DNA from 2 places in the Mesorhizobium sp. M0292 genome. Region 1 is predicted to be linked to the other one. Evidence: riboswitches for the same ligand, from Rfam matches in the RefSeq annotation. Region 1 holds a riboswitch; the other holds the start of a gene.
The links. A riboswitch is a leader RNA that binds a small molecule or an ion and turns the genes downstream of it on or off. The one in region 1 is predicted to bind thiamine pyrophosphate.
Positions count from the first base shown of each region.

Region 1 (3,395 bases):
ATGAAGCCGCGTCCGAAGAAGCGCGGATGCCGCGACAGCGACCGGGCGACGAAGAGCGCCGGTACGGCGGAAAGCAGAGTCGAGAGCGCAGCCTGCCAGAGCGTGAAGCGGACAACGCGCAGGAGATAGAGGTCAAAGGCGGACGCGGCGCCGGAAAGGTCGTGCGCGCCTTCGCGGATAAGGCCGGCGAAGGCGCCACCGATCAGCAGCGCGATTGCCGCAAGCGCGACAATGCCGGCCGTGATGCGGGGGTCAGAGCGTTGCACTCTTTACCGGGCGTCGCGTTCCTTCGCGCCCCCCTCTGTCCTGCCGGACATCTCCCCCACGAGGGGGGAGATTGGCGGTTTTAGCGCTCCGCTCATTCCTGCAGCTTCGGAGATTGGCGAAAGTCAACGTAAAGGCCAATCTCCCCCCTCGTGGGGGAGATGTCCGGCAGGACAGAGGGGGGCGCCGTAGAGCACTCATCTTTTGACTATACAGCCAAATCTACTTGCTCATCACCGCCAGCCATTCATCCACCCAGGCCTTGCGATTTGCCGCGACCTCTTCCGGGCTGAACAGCAAGGTCTTCGCCGGCTTGACCAGCCTATCAAAAGCCGGATTGAGCGGCTTGTCGGTTTTCCCGGCCGGGAACATCCAGTTGGTCTCCGGAATGACATCCTGGAATTTCGGCCCGGTCATGAAGGCCAGGAACTTCGCCGCCAGCGGGTTCTTCGCGCCCGTGGTGGTGATGCCCGCGACCTCGACCTGCAGATACTCGCCCTCCTCGAACGAGGCGGCCTGGTAGCGCCCGGTGTTCTCGGCCACCATGTGGTAGGCCGGCGACGTCGTATAGGAAAGCACCATCGGCGCCTCGCCCTTGGTGAACAGGCCGTAGGCCTCGCTCCAGCCCGGCGTCACCGTCAGCACTTTGCCCCTGAGTTTCGCCCAGGCTTCCGGCGCCTTGTCGCCATAGACCGACTTGACCCACAGCAGCAGGCCGAGGCCCGGCGTCGACGTCCTCGGATCCTGGATGACGATCTTGTCGGCGGCATCGCCCTCGACCAGTTCCTTCAGGCTCTTCGGCGGGCTCTTCAGCTTTTCGGTGTCGTAGACGACGGCGAAATAACCATAATCATAGGGCACGAAAGTGTCGTCGCTCCAGCCGCCCGGCACGTTGTTTTCAGCCACCGCGCCATGTCGGACAAACAGGCCGGAAGCCTTGGCTTCCGCGGTGAGGTTGGTGTCGAGGCCAAGCACGATATCTGCCTTGGTCGAGGCACCTTCGAGCTTGACGCGGTTGAGCAGCGCGACGCCGTCGGCCGCCGAGACGAAGTCGACGCTGCAGCCGCACTCGGCTTCGAATTCCTTCTTCACCTGGGGTCCCGGACCCCAGTCGGCAGTGAAACTCTCATAGGTATAGATCGTGAGTTTTTCCTGCGCTGACGCAGGGCTTGCCAGTAGCGAAACAGCAAGCCCCAGCGCTGGGACAAGACGGGACAAAAACATGCGCATCGGCGCCTCCTTCATTCGTGTTGAAAGGAATTGAGGCGTCGGGCTGTCCGAAGCGTCTAATCCCTCCGCCGGTACAAACCGGATCAGGTTCAGCGGGTTGGCGAGACTGCCTCTCAGCCGGCCCGCGAAGATCGCGTCCGGCACCCCGTTAGAGCGTTTCGACACATAGGCTCGGCCAAGGTGCCACGCAAGCGGAAGTTTGCCCGAGCATGATCCCGGAAAGTGGAATCCGTTTCCGGAAAAAGATCATGCTCCAACAAAGAGTGACGGTGCCGCTCGGCCTTCCGTTTCGTCGGCGGGGCTGGTAAGGGCCAGCGGATATGAGCACATTCACCATCCTGCTTGGCGGCGATCTCGTCCGCACGCCGCGGCTCGACCGCCAGGTCGCGGGCACGCGCGTCATCGCCGCCGACGCCGGCATCGGTCATGCCCGCCTGATCGGCCTGATGCCGGAGCTGTGGGTCGGCGATTTCGATTCCGTGCCGGCGGACCTGCCTGCCGATCTCGCCGCCGTGCCGCGGGAGGTGTTTCCTCCCGAAAAGGACAAGACCGATGGCGAACTGGCGATCGCGGCGGCATTGGAACGCGGCGCCACCAGCCTGGTGCTGGCCGGCGCTTTCGGCGGCAAGCGCGCCGACCACGCCTTCCTGCATCTGGCGCTCAGCCTTCAACTGGCAGAGACAGGCACAAAAGTGCTGTTGACCAGCGGAGCGCAGGAAGGCGCCCCTTTGCTGCCCGGCAAGGCCGGCTTCGACTATGCCGACGGAACGCTGTTTTCGGTGCTCGGCTTTTCCGATCTTTCGGGCCTCACCGTGTCCGGCGCGAAGTGGCCGCTCGACCATGTCGAGGTCGTGTTCGGCTCGTCGCTGACCATCTCGAACGAGGTCAAGTCCAACAAGACCGGGGGCGGCCTCGAAATTGAGCTCGGCCATGGCCGCGCGCTGCTGCTCGCCCACCCCTACCCCTTGCCTGAAAGCTGACATGGCCCCGCCCCTTCTCAACCTCGACGGCATAAGACTGACCTTTGGCGGCACGCCGCTGCTCGATGGCGCCGAACTGACGGCGTCCGCCGGTGACAAGATCGCGCTCGTCGGCCGCAACGGCTCCGGCAAGTCGACGCTCCTGAAGATTGCCGCCGGTCTGATCGAGCCGCAAGACGGCGAGGTCTTCCGCCAGCCTTCGGCAACGGTGCGCTATCTCCCGCAAATGCCCGACATGGACGGCTTTGCCAATGTGCGTGCCTATGTCGAGGCCGGGCTTGGGCCTGCCGACGATCCCTACCGCGCCACATATCTGATGGAGCATCTCGGCCTCGCCGGCACGGAGAACCCCAACGATCTCTCCGGTGGCGAGGCGCGCCGCGCAGCACTTGCCCGCGTCATGGCGCCCGAACCCGATATTCTGCTGCTTGACGAGCCGACCAACCATCTCGATTTGTCGGTCATCGAATGGCTGGAAGAGGAGCTCGTCCGGACGTCTTCGGCGCTGATCGTCATCTCGCACGACCGACGCTTCCTCGAACGCGTCTCGCGCGCCACTGTCTGGCTCGACCGTGGCCAGACCCGCCGCCTCGACAAGGGCTTTGGCCATTTCGAGGAATGGCGCGACCTTGTGCTGGAAGAGGAAGAGCGCGAACAGCACAAGCTGGGCCGCCAGATCGTGCGCGAGGAGCATTGGCTGCGCTATGGCGTGACGGCTCGCCGCAAACGCAACATGCGCCGGCTCGGCGAACTGCAGACCATGCGCCAGCGTTTTCGCGGCCATCGCGGCGCCGAGGGCTCGGCCACCATGGTGGCCAGCGACGCCGCCGAATCCGGCAAGCTGGTGATCGAGGCCAAGAACATCGAAAAGAGCTTTGGCGACCTCACCGTGGTCAAAAGCTTCTCGACCCGCATCCAGCG
Region 1 is NZ_JAMYSB010000010.1:120,905-124,299, forward strand. Features, by position in the region: gene thiP (thiamine/thiamine pyrophosphate ABC transporter permease) at 1-266, opposite strand, end outside; gene thiB (thiamine ABC transporter substrate binding subunit) at 487-1,494, opposite strand; TPP riboswitch at 1,538-1,652, opposite strand; gene NKI96_RS17480 (thiamine diphosphokinase) at 1,815-2,474, shown strand; gene NKI96_RS17485 (ABC-F family ATP-binding cassette domain-containing protein) at 2,476-3,395, shown strand, end outside.

Region 2 (3,395 bases), on a different contig from region 1:
TTGGTCGACCCCAGCACGCGCAGGATTGTCGAGGTGGTCGAGTAACGCTCGACAACCTAACCATTCATCGGTGATACGGCCCTGTCGTTCTTCCCAAAAGGGCGGCAGGGCCGAATGACGAACATGATGAAAGGAGAATTGCCATGTTGCCGCATGTCGAGACCCCGAACTCCGCCAATGTTGCGGCGTGTTGCGACAAGTTGCTGGCCGAGCGCAACACGGCGCTGTTATCGATGAAGGAAGCGATCGCGCTCCTGCGGGAGCGCACCGGCACCGATCGTTCGGATGCCGACCTCGCGGGGCTGATCGTCAAGAAAGCGGCGCTGCTCGGCGTTGCGGTGATTTCCGACCCGCGCTGAGATGTCTCGTCACTCAAGACGCCGGCCGAATTTTCGGCTAATGTTTTCGTGGAATCTGGACCAACCGACCGGACCCAACCACGGAGGCTTAAGTGACGGACGACAAACAGGACCGCATTCGCCAGCGCGCGCACGAGATCTGGGAAAAGGCCGGCCGGCCTGAAGGCGCGCATCAGGAACACTGGGAGCAGGCCACGGCTGAAGTCGATGGCGCGGTCGCCAAGCCCAAAAAGGCGGTGAAGAAAGCTGACGCCAAGCCCGCCAAGGCAGCCGCCAAGCCAAAGGCAGCGAAGCCTGCCGCCGCAAAGTCCGGCAAAGCCAAATCGAAATAAGGCCAGAAATAAGGCCAGTCGAAATAAAGCAAGGCCGGAATTCGCTGGCCGGGCCATCCTTGGCGCCCGCCGTTCAGGCGCGCCCGAGCCTCTCAACCTGACGAATTGCGCCTGCGACGGGCAGCGCAATTCCTTGTGTTTGGCGACAGCCGCCCCTCATGCCTCTCAGGCATAACTCGACAGCGCAAAGCGAATCCCGGCAGCTGTCATGGCCAGTTCGCATTCGGTGATCTGGCGCAGGTGGCGCAGATAGCGCGTCACGGTCTGTGGCAGCCAGCCGGCGCAGGCCTCGACATAGGCGCGGCTGTGAACAAGGGTGCCGGTCGACAGCCTCTCGTCCTTCTCGGCAACGACTTTCAGATATTGGCGGATGAAGCGGATGTCGTCGGCGATGTCCTGGCTGGCCATTCGCCAGGCCCCGGCGAGGCGTTCACACTGATCGAATGACAAGGGCAACAAAGGGGGGCGGCAATAAAGGCGGCGGCAACAAAGGCGGCGGCAACGACGGGGGTGACAGCAAAGGCTGAGAGAGATCGGCGAAGGCAACATGGTTCGCTGTGTTCAAGGACATTCCTCTCTGCGAAAAGAGATATCGTACTTTATGTACGAATGAGCGTCAAGCCAATTTCGTACGGTTGGGACGATAACGCAACGAACTGACGAGTCGTCTGTTAACGCCCGGGCGCCCGGCACGTCTGGCCCAAAACACTTTCCCGCAGTGCCTCAACAAACGGCTTCCCCAATGCCGCGAACGGTGCTTTAACCCGCCCATCCACAGGGGTGCTCCGTATCGTCGGGGCTGAGATGAGGGCGGCAAGCCTTCGGACCCTAAAGCTGATCTGGATAATACCAGCGGAGCGAGGCGGGCGATGTTTTCAGGCGCACAGATTTCCCTTTATCCCATGACCGACGATTTCGTCGGCGTCATCCTCGGCGCGCTCGGCGCGCTCGATCCCTGGCGCGACCGGCTGCGGATCGAAACCGATGACATCTCGACCCTTATGGTCGGGCCGCCCGAGGTGCTGTTTCCCGCCATGCGCGACCTGTTCGTCGCGGCGGCCAAAAGCGGCAAGCACTGCGTGCTTTCGGCGGCGGTCTCGCGCGGCTGTCCGGGCGAGCCCGACGATCCGATCTGCCGCTCCGACGAGACCGGCGGCCCCGCCATTCCGCTGGACGAGCGCAAGATCGCCGCGATCCGCGCTGTCCAGGCCACGCCGTCGACCGGCCAGCCGGTGGCGGCGCAGTTCTCGCTCTACGTTATGGGCACGGGCGACCATATGGACGAGATCTACGGCTGCATCGATTTCCTGAAACAGTCCGGCGTCTTTGAGCGCTCAAAGAACTTCTGCACCAAATTGCGTGGCGATGCCGGTGCGGTGTTTGCCACGCTCAACGAGGCCTTCTGCCGCTTCGGCCCCGGCGCCGGCCACGTCACCCTCGACATCACGATCTCGGCGAACAGCCCGAGCGCCGTCTGAGCCGCGGCTCAAGCGTCGTTCCTTGAGGATATTGCCGTGGCTGGTTTATCTGACCCATTGCGTGGAGGAGATGCCTCTGACCCCTCAGCACAGAGAGGAGGGGAGCCATTGGCGATTGGCGAAGACCGCGATGCCCACGAATCTCCCCCCTCGAGCAGGAGATGGCCGGCAGGCCAGAGGGGGTCCCAGCGCGTGGAGCGCCGACGTCCTTTTCGCATCGGCAAGGCGTGGGCGCTCTATGCGAGACGACCCCCTCTGTCGCCTTCGGCGACATCTCCCCCTCGAGGGGGGAGATTAGCCGCAGCCATCGCCAAGACCATCCCCGCCGCCTGCGCCTCCGCCCTGCTCCTCGCGGCGTGGGAGCTCTACGCCCGCTATGGTGGCGCTGCGCCCACCATGCTGCCGGCGCCGTCGCGCGTGCTGCAGCAGGCCTGGGAGCATCGCGCTGCCCTTGCCGACAACACGCTGCCCACCATCCGCGCCACATCAGCAGGCTTCGCCTGCTCGTTGGTCGCTGCCTTCGTGCTTTCGGCGCTGGTCGATTTCTTGGCCCCGCTGCGCCGCGCGCTGTTTCCGCTGCTGATCGTCAGCCAGACCTTGCCGCTGGTCGCGATCGCGCCGCTCATCGTACTGTGGTTCGGCTTCGGGCTGATGCCAAAAATCCTGCTTGTGGCGCTCGTTACCTTCTTCCCGATGATGGTGGCGCTGGTCGAGGGTTTTGCCGCGACCAGCAAGGCGATTTCGCAGATGCTCGCCACCATGGGGGCAGGGCGCTGGCGCATCTTCTGGCTGGCGCGCCTGCCTTCGGCGCTGCCCTATTTCTTCGCCGGGCTGCGCATCTCCATCACCTACGCCGTCGTCGGCGCGATCTTCGCCGAATATGCGGGGGCGGCGAAGGGGCTGGGCATCTACATGCTCAATGCCAAGAACAACTTTCGGCCCGATCTGGTGCTCGCCGCGGTCGCCGTCAGCGCCGCGCTCACGCTTGTCTTGTTCGCCATTGCGGTGCTCGTCCAGCGCTTCGCCATGCCTTGGGAGAATGCAGGGAGCGAAAGCCGCGACGGCAAGGTTGAAGCTGCAGAAGAGAACCGTCAATGACGCGGCTCGAACTCCGGGACATCAGGAAGAACTTCGGCGCGCTTGAGGTGCTCGCCGGCATTTCGCTTCATGTCGCGGCCGGCGAGTTCGTCTCCATCCTCGGCCCTTCCGGCGCCGGCAAGTCGACG
Region 2 is NZ_JAMYSB010000022.1:3,258-6,652, forward strand. Features, by position in the region: gene NKI96_RS25695 (DUF1236 domain-containing protein) at 1-45, shown strand, start outside; gene NKI96_RS25700 (hypothetical protein) at 144-359, shown strand; gene NKI96_RS25705 (DUF2934 domain-containing protein) at 452-691, shown strand; gene NKI96_RS25710 (hypothetical protein) at 857-1,099, opposite strand; TPP riboswitch at 1,458-1,570, shown strand; gene NKI96_RS25715 (YkoF family thiamine/hydroxymethylpyrimidine-binding protein) at 1,561-2,169, shown strand; gene NKI96_RS25720 (ABC transporter permease) at 2,425-3,267, shown strand; gene NKI96_RS25725 (ABC transporter ATP-binding protein) at 3,264-3,395, shown strand, end outside.
Region 2: it holds a riboswitch for thiamine pyrophosphate, as region 1 does, so the genes downstream of both, NKI96_RS25715 (YkoF family thiamine/hydroxymethylpyrimidine-binding protein) here and thiB (thiamine ABC transporter substrate binding subunit) in region 1, are expected to answer to the same signal.